One region of the Streptosporangium sp. H13245 genome, then DNA from elsewhere that is predicted to be linked to it. Evidence: riboswitches for the same ligand, from Rfam matches in the RefSeq annotation. Region 1 holds a riboswitch; each other region holds the start of a gene.

Evidence for each region. A riboswitch is a leader RNA that binds a small molecule or an ion and turns the genes downstream of it on or off. The one in region 1 is predicted to bind cobalamin.
Region 2: linked by a shared signal. The riboswitch ahead of ACW9TB_RS20440 (hypothetical protein) and the one ahead of ACW9TB_RS35460 ((2Fe-2S)-binding protein) in region 1 are both predicted to bind cobalamin.
Region 3: linked by a shared signal. The riboswitch ahead of ACW9TB_RS29445 (CbtB domain-containing protein) and the one ahead of ACW9TB_RS35460 ((2Fe-2S)-binding protein) in region 1 are both predicted to bind cobalamin.
Region 4: linked by a shared signal. The riboswitch ahead of cobN (cobaltochelatase subunit CobN) and the one ahead of ACW9TB_RS35460 ((2Fe-2S)-binding protein) in region 1 are both predicted to bind cobalamin.

Annotation. Positions count from the first base shown of each region.
Region 1 is NZ_JBSZKT010000045.1:31,718-35,856, reverse strand. Features, by position in the region: gene ACW9TB_RS35475 (BTAD domain-containing putative transcriptional regulator) at 1-441, opposite strand, end outside; gene ACW9TB_RS35470 (hemerythrin domain-containing protein) at 544-1,182, shown strand; gene ACW9TB_RS35465 (DUF4267 domain-containing protein) at 1,222-1,659, shown strand; cobalamin riboswitch at 1,743-1,938, shown strand; gene ACW9TB_RS35460 ((2Fe-2S)-binding protein) at 1,984-2,778, shown strand; gene ACW9TB_RS35455 (SDR family oxidoreductase) at 2,826-3,701, opposite strand; gene ACW9TB_RS35450 (GOLPH3/VPS74 family protein) at 3,701-4,139, opposite strand, start outside.
Region 2 is NZ_JBSZKT010000012.1:159,136-163,274, reverse strand. Features, by position in the region: gene ACW9TB_RS20450 (SDR family NAD(P)-dependent oxidoreductase) at 1-192, shown strand, start outside; gene ACW9TB_RS20445 (methyltransferase) at 295-1,353, shown strand; gene ACW9TB_RS20440 (hypothetical protein) at 1,544-1,891, opposite strand; cobalamin riboswitch at 2,145-2,340, opposite strand; gene ACW9TB_RS20435 (hypothetical protein) at 2,669-3,361, shown strand; gene ACW9TB_RS20430 (rhamnogalacturonan lyase family protein) at 3,839-4,139, shown strand, end outside.
Region 3 is NZ_JBSZKT010000029.1:12,190-16,328, forward strand. Features, by position in the region: gene ACW9TB_RS29435 (acyltransferase family protein) at 1-495, shown strand, start outside; gene dop (depupylase/deamidase Dop) at 583-2,100, shown strand; adenosylcobalamin (AdoCbl) riboswitch at 2,237-2,370, shown strand; gene ACW9TB_RS29445 (CbtB domain-containing protein) at 2,388-2,582, shown strand; gene ACW9TB_RS29450 (CbtA family protein) at 2,590-3,333, shown strand; gene ACW9TB_RS29455 (histidine phosphatase family protein) at 3,330-3,893, shown strand; gene ACW9TB_RS29460 (VWA domain-containing protein) at 3,989-4,139, shown strand, end outside.
Region 4 is NZ_JBSZKT010000012.1:19,770-23,908, forward strand. Features, by position in the region: gene ACW9TB_RS19855 (precorrin-8X methylmutase) at 1-58, opposite strand, end outside; gene ACW9TB_RS19860 (precorrin-3B synthase) at 55-1,929, opposite strand; cobalamin riboswitch at 1,976-2,146, shown strand; gene cobN (cobaltochelatase subunit CobN) at 2,442-4,139, shown strand, end outside.

The DNA of each region.
Region 1 (4,139 bases):
CGGTTCGTCGGCGACCTCGGCGAACGCCGGTCCCCGCCACAGCCCCAGCGCCTCGGCGAGCCGTGCCCGTGCGGCGCGCGGGTCGGTGGCCGTACGGGCCTGGCCGAGCAGGTCCTCGAACCGCCACGCGTCCACCGACTCCGGCGGCAGCCGCAGCGCGTAGCCGGGCGACGCGCTCACCAGCAGCCGGGCCGGCGTGCGCGGCGGGCGCCCCGGCTCCAGCAGCCGCCGCAGGTTGGACACGTACACCTGCAGGGACATCAGCGCCCGCGCGGGCGGCTCCCCGCGCCACAGGTCCTCGATCATCCGGTCGACCGGCACGACCTGCCCGCGCGCCGCCACCAGCAACGCCAGCACGCCTCGCTGTCGCGGCCCGCCGAGGTGGACGGCCTCACCGTTCACCTCGATCGCGAACGAGCCCAGCACCCGAATGAAACCCATGATCCGCACATCGTACGTGGCCCGCTCCAAACCACTTCCAAACCCCCTCCAAATACCCGGGAGCAGCCTGAACACGTCACAACCGATGAAGGGCGGGAACAGATGAGCGTCAACACCCAGGAGATGGAGATCGTCCACCGCGTCTTCCGGCGTGAGTCACGGCTGCTGGTGGAGCTCGTCGCGGCCGTCACCCCGGGCGACACCGCCCGCGCCAAAGTGATCTCCGGTCACTTCCGCGACTACCGGCTGGGCCTGCACAACCACCACGAGGGCGAGGACGAGCTGCTGTGGCCGCCGCTTCTCTCCCGGGTGGACCTGAAGGCCGACATCGTCCTGCGCATGGAGGCCCAGCACGAACGCGTCGCGGCCACCCTGGCCAGGCTGGACGCCGTGGTCCCCGCCTGGGAGGCCACCGCGGGCGCCGACGAACGCGACATCCTCGTGGCCGCCCTCGTCGAGCACCGCGCGGTCCTGCTGGAACACCTCGACGACGAGGAGGCCACCCTGCTCCCGCTCGCGGCCGAGCACCTCACCGAGCGGGAGTGGGCCTCCCTGGGCGACCACCTGGTGCACAACACCCCCAAGCTCACCCTGCTCACGCTCTTCGGCGCCGTCCTGGAAGACGCGAACCCGGCCGAGCGCGCCGTCGTCCTCAGGGGCCTCCCCGCCCCGGTCCGCGTCATCTGGCACGTCATCGGCCGCCCCCGCTACGCCCGCCGCATCCGCCGCGTCCGCGGCTGAACCCCGCCCCGCCCCGCTCTGAACGTCACAAGGAGAATCATGTCGCTGAAGAACGTCAACACCGCCCTGGCCACCGCCGGTGCCCTGTTCATCCTCTACATCGGGGTGTCCTACGTCCTGACCCCCGAGACGTCCGCCCCGGACTTCGGCCTGCCGAGCTGGCCCTCCGGCGACGGCGACGGCTTCCTGGTACTGAAGGGCATCCGCGACATCGTGTCGGGCCTGGTCATAGGCGTCCTGCTGCTGACGGGCCACCGCCGGGCCCTGGGCTGGGTCCTGCTGGTGGAGGCCGTCACCCCGCTCGGCGACATGGTCAACGTACTGGCCCACCAGGGCTCCACGGCCGCCGCGTTCGGTATCCACGGCCTGACCTCGGCGCTGGTCGCGGTCACCGGCCTGCTGACCCTCCGCGAGACCGGCAAGGCCCGTAGCGCCCACGAGGCCGCCGCCCCGGCGCCCGCCGTACGGGCCGCCTGACGTCCGTACGCCCCGAAGGGGTGGCCCGGCCACACGGCCGGGTCACCCCTTCGAACGCGGGAAGCGCACCGGGTGGTGCGCGCTTTGTCGTTGATGGGTGGTGTGCGAGCATGGTCGGCGTAGGCGAGCGCGGAACGAGGAAGCCGGTGTGAATCCGGCGCGGTCCCGCCACTGTGATCGGCGAGCGAACCCCGACGAAGCCACTGCCCGGGACAACGGGTGGGAAGGCCGGGAGGAGCGTTGACCCGAGAGCCAGGAGACTCACGCGGTCGCCACCTCGCGGAAGTTGGGGCGGATCTCCCCAAGAGAGGAACGGTGCTCGCCATGCCTGGACCCCGGCCCGGACTGCCGCCCGCCGCACCGTCGGCGGTGTCGGCGGCGGTCGCCGACGTCTCCACGATCAGCGGCTACTTCGACCTCGGGATCGGCCCCGCCGAGGAGGGCTGGCGGCCGCTCACCGACCTGCTGACCGGCCCCGGACCCCTGCGGGAGCGGATCACCGACGTCGCCGGACGCCTGGGAACCGACGAGCTTCGGATCGCGGCCTCCATCCTGTTCCAGGGCCTGGCGGCCCGGCTGTGGTCACCGGTCATCGGCGCGGCGGTGACGCACGACCTGCTCCTGGACCTGGACCCCGCCCGCGTCCACTGGCGGGCGGCGCCCAGCGGGCCGCTGCCACTGCGGGCCGAACGCCCGACCGGCTGGCAGGTCCTCGACCCCGCCCGGATCGCCGAACCGCTGCACCGCACCGTCCTGACCGAGCTGCTGGAGCCGCTCGCGCGGACCGTACAGGAGATCGTGAAGATCGCCCCCGGCCTGCTGTGGGGCAACGCCGCCTCCGCCCTGGCCGGAACCATCCGGACCGTCGCCCGCCAACGCCCCGAACTCACCGCGCGAGCCGTCGCGCTCGGCCGCGAACTGCTCACCACGGGAGTCCTCCGGGGCAGCGGCGACCTGGTCGAACCCGCCCCCGGACAACCGTTCTTCGTCCGGCGCAGCTGCTGCCTGTACTACCGCCTGCCCGAAGGCGGCAAATGCGGCGACTGCGCCCTCATCGACCCCGACACCCGCCGCGAGCAGTGGGCGCTGACCCTGCGGCAGGCCGGAGAACCCGCGTGAGCCACGACGAAGAGCGGCACGCAGGGGCTGTCCGGTCGCCGCAGCCGTCACACCGGTTCGGACGGGTCGGACGAAAACCGGGAGAAGGCTCGCCAGCGCCACAGGTAGCGGGGGAGCCGCCGGAGGGCGACGGGCCGGGGCCAGTCACCGGCCCGGAACCACGCCTCGGCACCGCCGTCGACGACGATGACGCTGCCGCTCATGAACGCCGCCGCGGGCGAGAGCATCATGATCACCCAGTCGGCGAGGTGCCCGGGGTCGCCCACCTCGCCGACCGGGTTGGGAAACGAGTGGAACGCCCTGGCCGCGAGCGGGTCCGCCAGTTCCTCGTCGAGGATAGGAGTCTTCACCGGTCCCGGGGCGATCACGTTGAGCCTGATCCCGGCCCCGGCCCACGCCGGGGTCACCGCCGCCCGCCGCGCCCAGTCGGTCACCGCGAGCTTCGACGCCGCGTAGGCGAAGTTGGGGGCGGCCCGCCCGTACATCCGCGCCCTTCGCACCGCCCGGTCGATGTTGCCCGCGCGGATGGCGCGGAACACGTGCCGGGGCACCGCGGGCATGACGGTCGGCGAGTTGCTGCCGAACACCACGGCACGGGCGTCGCCGCTCGCCGCGAGCGCGGGCCGCAGGGCGGTCAGCGGCTCGACCGAGCCCAGGTAGTTGGTCTGCGCGATCCTCCGTACGCGGCCGGGGCCGGGCAGGGGCCCGATCCCGGCGGCGGCGACCGCGCCGTCGAGTACGCCACCGGACCGGTCGAGTATCCCGGCGGCCGCCGCCGAGCGGCCTTCGGGGGTCGCGAGGTCGGCGACGACGTCGACGTCACGCAGATCCACGCCGATCACGGAATGCCCGGCGGCGCGCAGCCGCTCGGCCACCGCGGCGCCCATCCCCGACGCCGAACCCGTCACCGCGTAGGTGCCCATCAGTCACCACTCGGGAGGACGGCCGCCGCGACGATGACGTTGCCGACGATGGTCGCGGTGACGGTGCGCGCGACCGCCTCTGCGGCGGCCCCGGCTCCCCAGTTGCCCTGCTCAAGCTGCTTGGCGCGGGTGATCACCGGAGAGGTCCAGGGGATCTCGCGATGGAACTGGGGCAGGGTCCCGCTTCCCGAGAGCAGCGCCCCGAGGGCGGCGACCCGGCGCCGGGGTTCCGCGCCGTCGACGAGGACGTCCCGTACGTCGGAGAGGAGGCGTGCCCGGCGACCGGTTCCGCCGTCCTCAAGGACCTTCGTGTCGAACAGGCCGAGCGTCCTGCGGCTCGCGCGCCGGATGTCGCCGCGTTCGACGAGCCGGTCGAGCAGCGGGCCCCGCAGGGTCGGCCCGATCGCGGCGAGCGCCGTCTGGACACCCCGGGGTTTT
Region 2 (4,139 bases), on a different contig from region 1:
CTGGCCAGGCTCGCCGCCCAGCCGGTCGAGAAGGCCATCGCGCCGATCATCGAGCTGATGGACGACCCGCCGGGCAGGGGCGGCCTGCTCGCCTACGACCGCCGCCGCCCGCTCGACCCCTCCCTGCCCTCCCTCGACCCGGCCGCCGCCCAGCGCCTGTACGACCTGACCGGCCACCTGCTGCGCCCTTGACCCGTTCGCCCGAGTGCCGATTTGTCCAAGACCGAGCGGACCGGCCACCCGGTAGCTTTCGAACAGGCGACACCCGGCCCCGCGCGAGGAGAGTTCCGTGACATGACCACCGCCGAGAACGACCACAACGAGCAGCACCGACGGCCGTCGGCCTGGGAGGCGGCATCGGAGATACTGGCACCCGCGACGGACCTGGTCACCCCGATGGCGGTGCGGGTCGCGGCCACGCTGGGGCTCACCGATCTGATGGCCGGTGACGCGGTGCCCGTCGAGGAGCTGGCACGCCGCTCCGGCGCCGACGCGGACGCGCTGGACCGGCTGCTGCGCCACCTGGCCTGCCACGGCATCTTCACCGAACGGGAGCCGGGCAGGTTCGCGGCCAACGAGCCCGCCGCGCTGCTCGCCTCCGGCCACCCCGCCGGGATGCGGGCGCGGCTCGACCTGGACGGCTTCGGCGGGCAGATGGACCTGGCGTTCACCGGCCTGCTCCACACGGCCCGCACCGGGCGACCGGCGTGGGAGACGGTCTTCGGCGCCCCGTTCTGGGACCATCTCGCCGCGAACCCGCGAATGAGCGCGTCGTTCGACGCGACGATGGCCTCCGGACCCGACTACGTCGCCGACGCGGCCGAGGGGTACGACTGGTCCGGCGTACGGCACGTGGTCGACGTCGGCGGCGGCACCGGCGCCCTGCTCGCCGAAGTGCTGCGCGCCAACCCGGACATCCGGGCCACGCTCGTGGACCTGCCGGGCACGGTGGAGCGGGGACGCCGCCACCTGGCCGAACGCGGGCTGGACACGCGGTGCGAGTTCGTCGGCCAGAGCTTCTTCGACCCGCTGCCCACCGGAGGCGACGCCTACGTGCTCAGACGCGTGGTGCACGACTGGGGCGACGACGACGCCCTGCTGATCCTGCGCCGGTGCGCCGACGCGGCCGGGCGGCACGGACGGGTCGTCATGATCGAGTCGAACGGCGGTCCCGGCGACGATCCGGCCATGTTCGCCGAGATGAACCTGCGCATGCTCGTCCTCAGCGGCGGTCGCGAGCGCACCGTCGAGGACTACGCCGCCATCGCCGCCGAAGCCGGGCTCGACCTCGTCGGCGTCCACGACACCGCGCTCGGACAGGTCATCCTCGACTGCGCCCCACCGGGCCGATGACGACGACGGGGACACCCACGCCGTGATCGCGGGCCGGTGACCGGATCATCCGGTGGTACTCCGCCGAACCCCCGCTCGGACACCCCGCCGAGGACACCTGGCCGCTCGGTACGGCTACGGCGACACGGCCGAGCCGGGAACGGCGCCGTGGAACCCGCCCGACCGTCGTCATCCTCGCGCGCGGAGACCTTCACGGACGTTCGGGCCTCCGCCGGGCCGGTGGGGTGATCTGGTACAGGCCGAGAACGGCGGGCGCCTCGGACAGTCCGGGACCACCCGCGCGCAGCCAGGAGGCGATGTCGTCGACGGCCTCGTCCTGGTTGACCAGCCCCAGCCAGACCGGCCGCCCACCGGCCACCCGCCCGGCGGGAGTGGGCTGGACGACGATGACGTTGGCCTGCTCGCACACGTCCAGGCAGTCGCTGAGGCGGACGTCGGCGATCCGGGAAAGGCGGCGAACCTGCTCGTCGTGGTCGAGGCCGGGGACCTTGCGGCTGCTGCCGCAACAGCAGCCGCGACAGACAGTGATCCTGCTCATGCGTGCTCGACGCCCTTTCCGGTACGGTCCAGCGGGCCGAGCCCCGGGGGCAGCGCCCGCACGTGCGGAATGCCGGTGTGGCTCCTTCGTTCCGCCGCATGCCCGTACGCGCTCTCCTGAGGGCGGGACGCGGGTGCCGTTCCCCGGCGACGGCCGGGAGGCGGGGTCACCGGACACGTCCAGGGCCGGGAGACCGGGGTCCAGGCATGACGAGCACCGTTCCTCTCCTGGGGAGATCCGCCCCAACTTCCGCGAGGTGGCGACCGCGTGAGTCTCCTGGCTCTCGGGTCAACGCTCCTCCCGGCCTTCCCACCCGTTGTCCCGGGCAGTGGCTTCGTCGGGATTCGCTCGCCGATCACAGTGGCGGGACCGCACCGGATTCACACCGGCTTCCTCGTTCCGCGCTCGCCTACGTCGACCATGCTCGCACACCACCCATCAACGACAAAGCGGACAGCCTCGGCCCTCGGCTCGGAACCGTGACGGGGTGACAGGCGCCCTTCCTCCGTCGGTGCGCTTTGTCCGTGGGCGGCGAGCCCCCCAAAAATGATCTTGAGGTCGACCAGACGCCTTTACAATGTAGATTCCTCAGATGAGGCGCGACCGAGCCGGATCCGGCCGCGCGTTCCTCATTCCGTACATGCGGTGATGGTGTGCTAAATGGGTCTTTTCTGGGAAAATCCTCGATCAAGCGGCGAAAGATGGACGGAGATCGCCGGGAACAGTAGCCTCGGCGTCAGCCGTTCGCCGGGGTCTCGGGACAAAGAGGAGTCGTCAGTGGTTCAGAAGACGGGCAGACCGGTATCGGCCCGACCCCAGCCCGGCGCCCGCCGGTCGAACCGGGTCGGCTACACCGTCGCCGTCCTCGCCGCCACCCTGATAGCGGGATCGCTCGGAGCCGTGATCGGCCACGCCGTGGGCAGCCCCGACGCCACCCAGGTCGCCATCGCCGACATGCGGGAGGCGGAGGCGAAACGGGACGTCCAGCAGATCCGCGAGCTGACCACCCTGGCGCGCACGAGTGCCGACGACCTGAACAAGGTCCTGTCCGCACTCGCCCAGGCACTCCCCCAGGACAGGACCGCCGACGCGCAGCCCGCGAAACCGGAGCAGGTCACCGACTGGCAGCGGGTCCTCCGCGAGACCGCGGAAAAGCACGCGCCCACCCCCTCGGGATCGACCGCGACCAACGTGGCGCGCGGCGGGCTCCGCGGCGCGGTGACCGCCCTGGCCACGGCGATCGACACGTACGCGGCCGGGCTGCGGCTTCCCGAGGACACCCGGCAGACCTTCCTCGACCTCGCCGCGCGCCAGCGCTCGACCGCCGTCGCGCTGTGGTCCGTCGCGGCCACCCAGCTCGACCAGCTCAACGTCGACGCGGGCAACGGCCACCAGCACGCCTACCTGACAAGCACCCCGGAGGAGGGCGCCATCTCCTCGGACGGCATCCCGGAGGGCGAGCACGGCTGAACGGCAGGATCGAGGTCCTACGGCCGAAGCGCGACCTGGGTTCACGCGAGCACCCGCTCCCCGACGATGCCACCGGCGCGCCCGTGGCATGACCGTGCGGATGTGGCCGCGACGGCGGGCGTACCGTCGCGGTGCTGAAACTTTCAGCTCCCGGGGTTTCCCCGCGAGCCGGGGAGGCGCCGCCGTGGACGGCTCCGGTCTCCGGGAAGGCGCAGGGAAGGCGTCGGGGAGGCGCAGGTGACGCGCGGGCCGGTCGCCGGGCGGCGATGACCGGGACGGGCGCGCGGGACGCCGGTCGTACGCCGGGGCCTCCGGGAACCGCGCACGCTTCTTGACGGTCGCGACGCCGGTGCCAACACTTGGCACACATCTGCCTTCGTACCTGTGAAGCGCCAGACATCCGGCGGAAATGTTAGCGCTAACGGCATCCGTCGCGCGTTCGTGGTCCCACCGTACGTAACGAGAGGCACTCCCCCCGTGAACAGACTCGCAAGCCCTCCCCCGCGACGCGCGCGCCGTCATACCGGCGCGGCTCTCGCGGCAGCCGTCGCGATGCTGCTCGCGCTGTGCCAGTCGCTGGTGGCCGCCGCCCCGGCCGCCGCCGCGACGATCGACACCGGCGCCTGGTATCTCCTGGTGAACCGGCACAGCGGCAAGGCCGTCGACGTCCTCGACCTCGCCACCGGCGACGGCGCCCCCATCGTCCAGTGGTCCCGCAACGACGGCGCCTGGCAGCAGTGGCGGTTCGTCGACTCCGGCGGCGGTTACTACCGGCTGC
Region 3 (4,139 bases), on a different contig from region 1:
CCCAGGCTCGTCCTGTGGTGCCTGGCCGGGATCAGCGGCGGCCTGGCCGTCAGCGCGGCGATCGACCGGGTGGCCGGGCGGGTGGAGAACGTCGGCTACGCCGCGATGCCCGTGCCCGAGTGGGCCGTGATCGCCACCGTGATCGGCTTCTACGTGCTCATGGCGATGGTGGCGCTGGGCTGGCTGGGGTGGCTGCGCTGGCGCGGCCTGGTCGTCCTGGGCGCGCTCACCTACCCGCTCTACCTGTTCCACACCCCGGCCGCGGTCCTGATCATCCCGGCCTTGCGGGACGTGTTGCCGCCCCCGCTGACCGCCCTGGTCACCGTGCTGGCCGCGATGGCGTTCTCCTACCTGGTGTACCGGGTGGCCGAGCGCCCGCTTCAGGAGTTCGTCAAATCCCGGAGGCGGCGGAGGGGCGAATCCCCTTCCCCGTCACAGCTCCCCGCGCTCTCCTCGTTCCCCCTCGCAACGGGCGAAAAGGCTTCGGTGCCATAACTGTCCGACCACCGGGCATAGTGAAGGGTCTAGGGTCGGGAATAGATACCACGGAGAGAATCAGTCCCTGACGAACAGAGGGTGCGCATGACGGTACGGCGGGTGATGGGCATCGAGACCGAATACGGCATCTCCGTGCCCGGACAGCCGGGGGCCAACGCGATGGTGACCTCCTCTCAGGTCGTGAACGCCTATCTGGCGGCCTCGGCGGCCAGGGCGCGGCGCGCGCGGTGGGACTTCGAGGAGGAGAACCCGCTGCGGGACGCACGAGGGTTCGACCTCGCGCGGGAGGTGGCCGACCAGAGCCAGCTGACCGACGAGGACCTCGGCCTGGCGAACGTGATCCTCACCAACGGGGCCCGGCTGTACGTGGACCACGCCCATCCCGAATACTCCACGCCCGAGTGCACCAACCCTCGGGCGGCGGTGATCTGGGACAAGGCGGGCGAACGGGTGATGCACGACGCGGCGGTCCGCGCCTCGGCGATGCCGGCCAACGCCCCGATCCAGCTCTACAAGAACAACACCGACAACAAGGGCGCCTCCTACGGCTGCCATGAGAACTACCTCATGCGCCGGGCCACCTCGTTCGCCGACATCGTCAGGCACCTGACGCCGTTCTTCGTCTCCCGGCAGGTCGTCACCGGCGCGGGCAAGGTCGGCATCGGCCAGGACTCCCGGGGCGAGGGCTTCCAGATCAGCCAGCGGGCCGACTTCTTCGAGGTCGAGGTGGGCCTGGAGACGACGCTCAAGCGGCCGATCATCAACACCCGGGACGAGCCCCACGCCGACCCGGAGAAATACCGCCGCCTGCACGTCATCATCGGCGACGCCAACATGTCGGAGATCTCGACCTACCTGAAGCTGGGATCCACCGCGCTCGTCCTGGCCATGATCGAGGACGGCTACTTCACCCGCGACCTCGCGGTGGACAACCCCGTCCAGGCCCTGCGCGCGGTCTCGCACGACCCCACGCTCAAGTACGAGATCTCCATGCGCGACGGCCGCAGGCTGACGGCCGTGCAGCTCCAGATGGAATACCTGGAGCTCGCGCGCAAGTACGCCGAGGAGCGCAGCGCCAACGGCCTGGACGAGCCCACCAAGGACATCCTGGAGCGCTGGGAGTCGGTCCTCACCCGCCTGGCGGAGGACCCGATGCAGCTGTCCGGGGAGCTCGACTGGGTGGCCAAGCTGGAGCTCCTGGAGGGCTACCGCACCCGTGACGGCCTTCCCTGGTCGCACCCGCGCCTGCAGCTCGTCGACCTCCAGTACTCCGACATCCGTCCCGACCGGGGGCTCTACAACCGGCTGGTCGCCCGGGGCCGGATGCAGCGCCTGGTCACCGAGGAAGAGGTGCAGAGGGCCATCGAGGTGCCGCCCAACGACACCCGTGCCTACTTCCGCGGACGCTGCCTGAGCCAGTACAGCGAGTCGGTGGCCGCGGCCTCCTGGGACTCGGTCATCTTCGACATCCCCGGCCGCGAGTCGCTGCAGCGCGTCCCCACCCTTGAGCCGCTGCGCGGTACCAAGGCCCACGTGGGCGAGCTGTTCGACCGCTGCCGTACCGCCGCGGAGCTGGTGACGGCGCTGACCGGCGAGCAGTGACCTCCTGAGAGGGGGGAGGCGGCCCGGCCGGGCCGCCTCCCCCCTCGGCGTGTCCGGGGCCGTCGGGAAACTCTGGAACACCGGATCCCGTCAAAGCGGACATCCGGATTGACGGAGGACGGAGAACCGGGATACGTTCCGGGTGTTTTGTGGCGGTGCGAGGGAAATCCGGTGAGATTCCGGTGCGGTCGCGCCACTGTAACCGGCTCCCAGGAGCCGGGAGTCAGGTCACACTCGGCCGCCACCGACCTACGAAAAGGGACGCGTCAATCCCGGAGGAGGTGGCCGTGAGCCAGATCTCGGCACCGCACAACCAGCCCATCCCATGGCCCTCGCTCACCCGCTGGCTGCTCGCCGTACCGGTGCTGCTGCTCCTCGCCTACCTGGTCACCTTCGACCAGGGAGCGATCTCCCAGGCGGGAAACTACCTGCACGAACTCATGCACGACGGGCGCCACCTGCTCGGCGTACCGTGCCACTGAGCCATCGGTGATCACCAAACTCATCGTCCGGGGCCTCGTCGTCGGACTGCTCGCAGGGCTGCTCGCGGCCGTCTTCGCCTACACCGTCGGCGAACCGCGCATCGACCAGGCCATCGCGCTGGAGGAGGCGGCCGCCGCGGCCGCCGCCCCGGCCGAATCACACGACGACACCGCGACCGCGGCCCACTCCCACGACGAGGAGGAGGCCCTGGTCAGCAGGGACGGGCAGCGCTTCGGGCTCTTCCTCGCCCTCGGCCTGTACGGCCTGGCGGTCGGGGGCCTGTTCTCCCTCGTCTACGCGGCCGTACGCGGCCGTGCGGGACCCCGCTCGGAACCGGTGCTCGCGGTCACCCTCGCCGCTGCCGCGTTCACCTCCGTCGTTCTCATCCCTTTCGTGAAATATCCCGCCAACCCACCGGCCGTCGGTGATCCGGAGACCATCAACCAGCGCACCGTGCTCTACCTGGTCGCCGTGGTCATCGGGATCCTCGCCGTCGCCGCGGGCACCGCCGCCTACCGCTACGCCGCGCGGAGCGAACCGTGGGTGCGCTGGCTGGCGGCGGGCGCCACCGTGCTGATCCCCGTCGTCGCGGCCTGGATCCTCCTGCCGGAGATCTCGGAGGTGCCCCAGGGCTTCCCCGCCGACCTCCTGTGGGACTTCAGGGTCGCCTCCATCGGGACCCAGGTGGTCTTCTGGACCGGCGTCGGCGCGCTGTTCGCCTTCGCCGCCCGCAGGCGCGGCCCGGTGTGACGACCCCCTCGGGGGTCACCCGCCTGCTCCTGGTCTGCCACGCCTCCACCTCGGCGACGGTACGGGCCGCGTTCCCGGGTGACGAACCACTCGACGAACGCGGCCTGCGCCGGGCCGAGGCGATGGCGCGGGACCTCGGCCCCGGCCCCGCCGCCTGTCCCGCCGAGCTGCGCTGCGTCCAGACGGCGGCGGCGCTCGGCCTGCGGGCCGAGCCCGACCCGCTGCTGGCCGACTGCGACTACGGCCGCTGGAGCGGCCTGACGCTCGGCGAGGTCGAGGCCGCCGAACCCGAGGCGCTCGCGTCCTGGCTCGGCGACCCCGGCGCGGCGCCACACGGCGGGGAACCGGTCACCGCGCTCCTCGCCAGGGTGTCGGGCTGGCTCGCCGCCCGCGCTCCCGGCAGGGCCGTCGCGGTCACCCACCCGGCGATCATCCGCGCCGCGGTCGTCCACGCCCTCGGCGCCCCCGCCCAGGCCTTCTGGCGCGTCGACGTCGCGCCGCTGGCCCGCGTGACGCTCACCGGACGCGGCGGGCGCTGGCGGCTCAGCTACTCCCCATGACGACGTGAACACCCGAAGGCCCGGCTGACGTGACGACCCGGTGACCTGGCCATCCGGCTAATCGGCCGCTTGGCTGTTCGGCCGCAGAAAAGGAGATCCCGAAGGTGCCTGACTCCCGCTATCCCTTCACCGCGATCGTGGGGCTGGAGGACCTGAAACTCGCGCTGATCCTCAACGCGGTCTCCCCCCGCGTCGGGGGAGTGCTGGTCAGGGGGGAGAAGGGCACCGCCAAGTCCACGATCGTGC
Region 4 (4,139 bases), on a different contig from region 1:
GGATGGTGGCGAAGGAGCGGCGGTAGATCTCCGCGCCGTCGCGGACGTAGTCGATCACAGTTCCCCTCTGGCGGCCGCCACCGCGGCCGCGGTCTCCTCGATGCCGGAGCAGGTCAGGCCGGTGCCGTCCAGTTCCAGGCGGTAGCCGTCGCCGGTGGCGACCACGTCCGCGACCCGCCCCCTCGGACGACCGCAGCGCCTGGCGCAGCCCGCCCAGTGCACGGGGAGCGTATCGGTGCCCGCCCCCTTCCCGGACGGCGGGGCCACGGACGGCCTGCTTCCGAACGGTCTGCTTTCGGATGGCTCGATTTCGAACGGCTCGTCTTCGGACGGCTCGTCTTCGGACGGTCCGCTTCCGGGCGGCTCGTCTTCGGACGGCCCGCTTTTGGGTGGCTCGCTTTCGAACGGTCCGCTTCCGGACGGCCCGTCTTCGAACGGCTCGCTTTCGGAGGGTCCGTCTTCGGATGGTCCGCTTCCGGACGGCCTGCTTACGGAGAGCCCGCTTTCGGATGGCCCGTCACCGGCTGGGGCCGTGAACGGCGGTGCCACGGACGTCGGGGCCATGCCGATGGCGGTGGCCGCGTCGGCTTGGACGTCGGCGAGGGACTTGGCGCAGCCGGGACGGCCGGTGCAGGCCGTCACGCCGATCCACGGGGAGGCGGGGTCGACGACCAGCCCGGCGGCCTCCAGCCGGGCGGCCGTACCCGCCACCTCGGCGGCGTCCAGGCCGGGCAGAACCACGCCCCGCCACGGCGTGAGCCGGATCTCCCCGCCCGAGGCGACGTCCGCGAGCAGCCGTGCCGACGCGGAGGTCAGCCGCCCCAGCGGGACCGCCACCCCGAGCGCGACCCGTGCGCCCCCGTTCCCGTTCCCGGTCCCGTTCCCGACGCCGCCTCCGGCCCCGGCCTTGGCCTCGGCCCCAGATCCGGACCCTGCTCCCGCTCCGAACCCCACCCCGGCCTCGGATCCGGAACCCGCTCCGGCTCCGCCTTCGGAACCCGCCCCGGCTCCGCCTCCGAACCACGCCCCGGCTCCAGTACGGGTCACGTCCGTGCTCCCGACGACCCCGACCGGACCGAGGGTCACGACCCGTGGTCTCACCGGTTCGAAGGGCGCCGTACCGGGGATCCCCAGGGCGGTTCGCACGCGGGCGGCGATCAGGGAGGGGCCGTCGGGGAGTTCGGCGATCCGCCAGGCGGTGACGTCCCGGGTGACCAACTCGTCGAGGAACGCCTCGGCGGCGGCGAGCAGAGCGGTCACGGCTTCGCCCATCGGGACGCGCAGGCCGCTGTCGGTTCCGGCGAGGATCAGCGCGGCCTCGTCCGGCCCCGTCGGCAGGATCCCCGCGTCCGCGCCCAGACCGGCCACGTCCCCCCGGCCGTCGTCGAGGGCGAACATGAACCGCCCCGGCAGGGCGGCGAGGGCGGGCCGGGCGCACAGCCGCCGGTCCAGCTCGCCGATCAGCGGGGTGACGTCGGCGATCCCGCCGCCCGGGTGGCCCGGACGGTCCGTGCCGTACGCGCCGCCCGGTCCGGTCAGCCCGCTGAGCCCAGCAGGCTCGGTGAGCCCGGTCAGCGGGGAGGCGAGGATGTTGCGGATCCGCTCGTGCGTCGCAGAGGGCAGCAGGCCCGCCCGCGCCATCCGGGCGGCGAACTCGTTCTCCGTACCGCCGTCGCCGTCTGGATTCTCCGGGCTCTCCGGGTTCTCCGGGGCGAGGCCGCGCACCTGGACGTTCGCGCGGGAGGTCAGCTCGATGACGCCGCCGCCGCACGCGGAGGCGGCGTCGGCGAGCGCGCGCAGCTGGGAGGGGGTGAGGCGGCCTCCGGGCACGCGGACGCGGGCCAGGCCGCCGTCCGCGGCGGCATGGACCTGGAGCGCCCCGGGGCACGCGTCGAGTCGCGATCGTCCGGAAAAGTCGGCTATGGACACTCAGAGGATGTTAACGCCAGTTTCTTGCATCGAACCGGACTGCCGTAGTGTCATCGGTGGCGACGGCAAAGGGAGGAAGCCGGTGTGATTCCGGCGCGGTCCCGCCACTGTAACCGGGGAGCGAACCCCACCCGGGCCACTGTCCCGACGGACGGGAAGGCCGGGGTGAGCACCGATCCGGGAGCCAGGAGACTCCAGCCGTCGCGGCCGACGACGACCCGGGGCGAGGACCCCGAGGGAGGAAGCTCCGTGCGCTTTTCGCCGTTCCCTCACTACGACGTGACATCGCGATCCCTCCGCGACACCATGGAGTCGCGGGCCCCTCGCCATGACATGGCATCACGGGTCCACCACGCCGCGACATCGCGGGTTTCTCGCCACGACGTGACACCGGGGACCCCCGATCACACCGTGGCATCGCCGTTCCTTCACCGCGATATGACATCGCCGTTCCCCGGCCACGATGTGGCGTCCCTGGGCCGTACCGCCCTGCCTCTCCTGGAGTGTGGCGCGTGATCCTCCTGCTCTCGACCTCCGACACCGACCTGCTGAGCGCTCGCGCGAGCGGCGCCGACTACCGGCTCGGCAACCCCGCCAGGCTCGCCGCCGCTGACCTCCCGCCGCTGCTGGAGGGCGCCGACCTGGTCGTGGTCCGCCTGCTCGGCGGGCGCCGCGCCTGGGAGGAGGGCCTGGACGCCCTGCTCGCCGGACCCCGGCCCGTCGTCGTCCTCGGCGGCGAGCAGGCGCCGGACGCCGAACTGATGGAGCTGTCCACCGTGCCCGGCGGGGTCTGCGCCGAGGCGCACGCCTACCTCGCCCACGGCGGCCCGGCCAACCTGACCGAACTGCACCACTTCCTGTCCGACACGCTGCTGCTCACCGGGCACGGGTTCGCCGCGCCCGAGCCCACCCCCACGTGGGGGACGCTGGAGCGCGAGGCGCGCGACCAGGACGGGCCCGTCGTCGGGGTGCTCTACTACCGGGCCCACCACGTGGCGGGGAACACCGCCTTCGTCGAGGCGCTCTGCTCGGCGATCGAGGACGCGGGCGCGCGGGCGCTGCCGGTGTACTGCGCCTCCCTGCGCACCGCGGAGCCCGGCCTGGTGGAGGTCCTGCGTACGGTGGACGCCCTGGTGGTGACCGTGCTCGCCGCGGGCGGCACCCGACCGGCGACCGCGTCGGCGGGCGGGGACGACGAGGCCTGGGACGTCGGCGCGCTCGCCGAACTGGACGTGCCGATCCTGCAGGGCCTGTGCCTGACGAGCAGCCGGGCCTCCTGGGCGGAGAACGACGACGGCCTGTCCCCGCTGGACGCCGCCACCCAGGTCGCGATCCCCGAGTTCGACGGGCGGATCATCACGGTGCCGTTCTCCTTCAAGGAGATCGACGAGGACGGGCTGACCGTCTACGTGGCCGACCCCGAGCGGGCCTCGCGCGTGGCGGGCATCGCGGTGCGCCACGCCACGCTGCGGCACATCCCGCCCGCCGAGCGGCGGCTGGTGCTGATGCTGTCGGCCTACCCCACCAAGCACGCCCGCATCGGCAACGCCGTCGGCCTGGACACCCCGGCCAGCCTCGTACGGCTGCTGGCCGCGCTCCGCGAGCGCGGGTACGACATCGGCGCCGAGGACGAGCTGCCCGGGGTGACCGGGCAGGACGGCGACGCGCTCATCCACGCGCTGATCGCCGCGGGCGGGCAGGACCAGGACTGGCTCACCGAGGAGCAGCTCGCCGGGAACCCGGTGCGCATCGCGGCGAGCCGGTACGCCGAGTGGTACGCCACCCTCCCCGCGGACCTGCGCGCCCGGATGGAGGAGCACTGGGGCCCGGCGCCCGGCGAGCTGTTCGTGGACAGGTCGCGCGACCCGGAGGGCGAGATCGTGCTGGCCGCGCTGCGCTCCGGCAACGTGGTGGTCATGGTGCAGCCGCCGCGCGGCTTCGGCGAGAACCCCATCGCGATCTACCACGACCCCGACCTGCCGCCCAGCCACCACTACCTGGCCGCCTACCGCTGGCTGGCCGACGGCTTCGGCGCGCACGCCGTGGTCCACGTGGGCAAGCACGGCAACCTGGAATGGCTGCCCGGCAAGTCAGCGGGCATGTCGGCCTCCTGCGGCCCGGACGCCGCGCTCGGCGACCTGCCGCTCATCTACCCGTTCCTCGTCAACGACCCCGGCGAGGGCACCCAGGCCAAGCGCCGCGCCCACGCC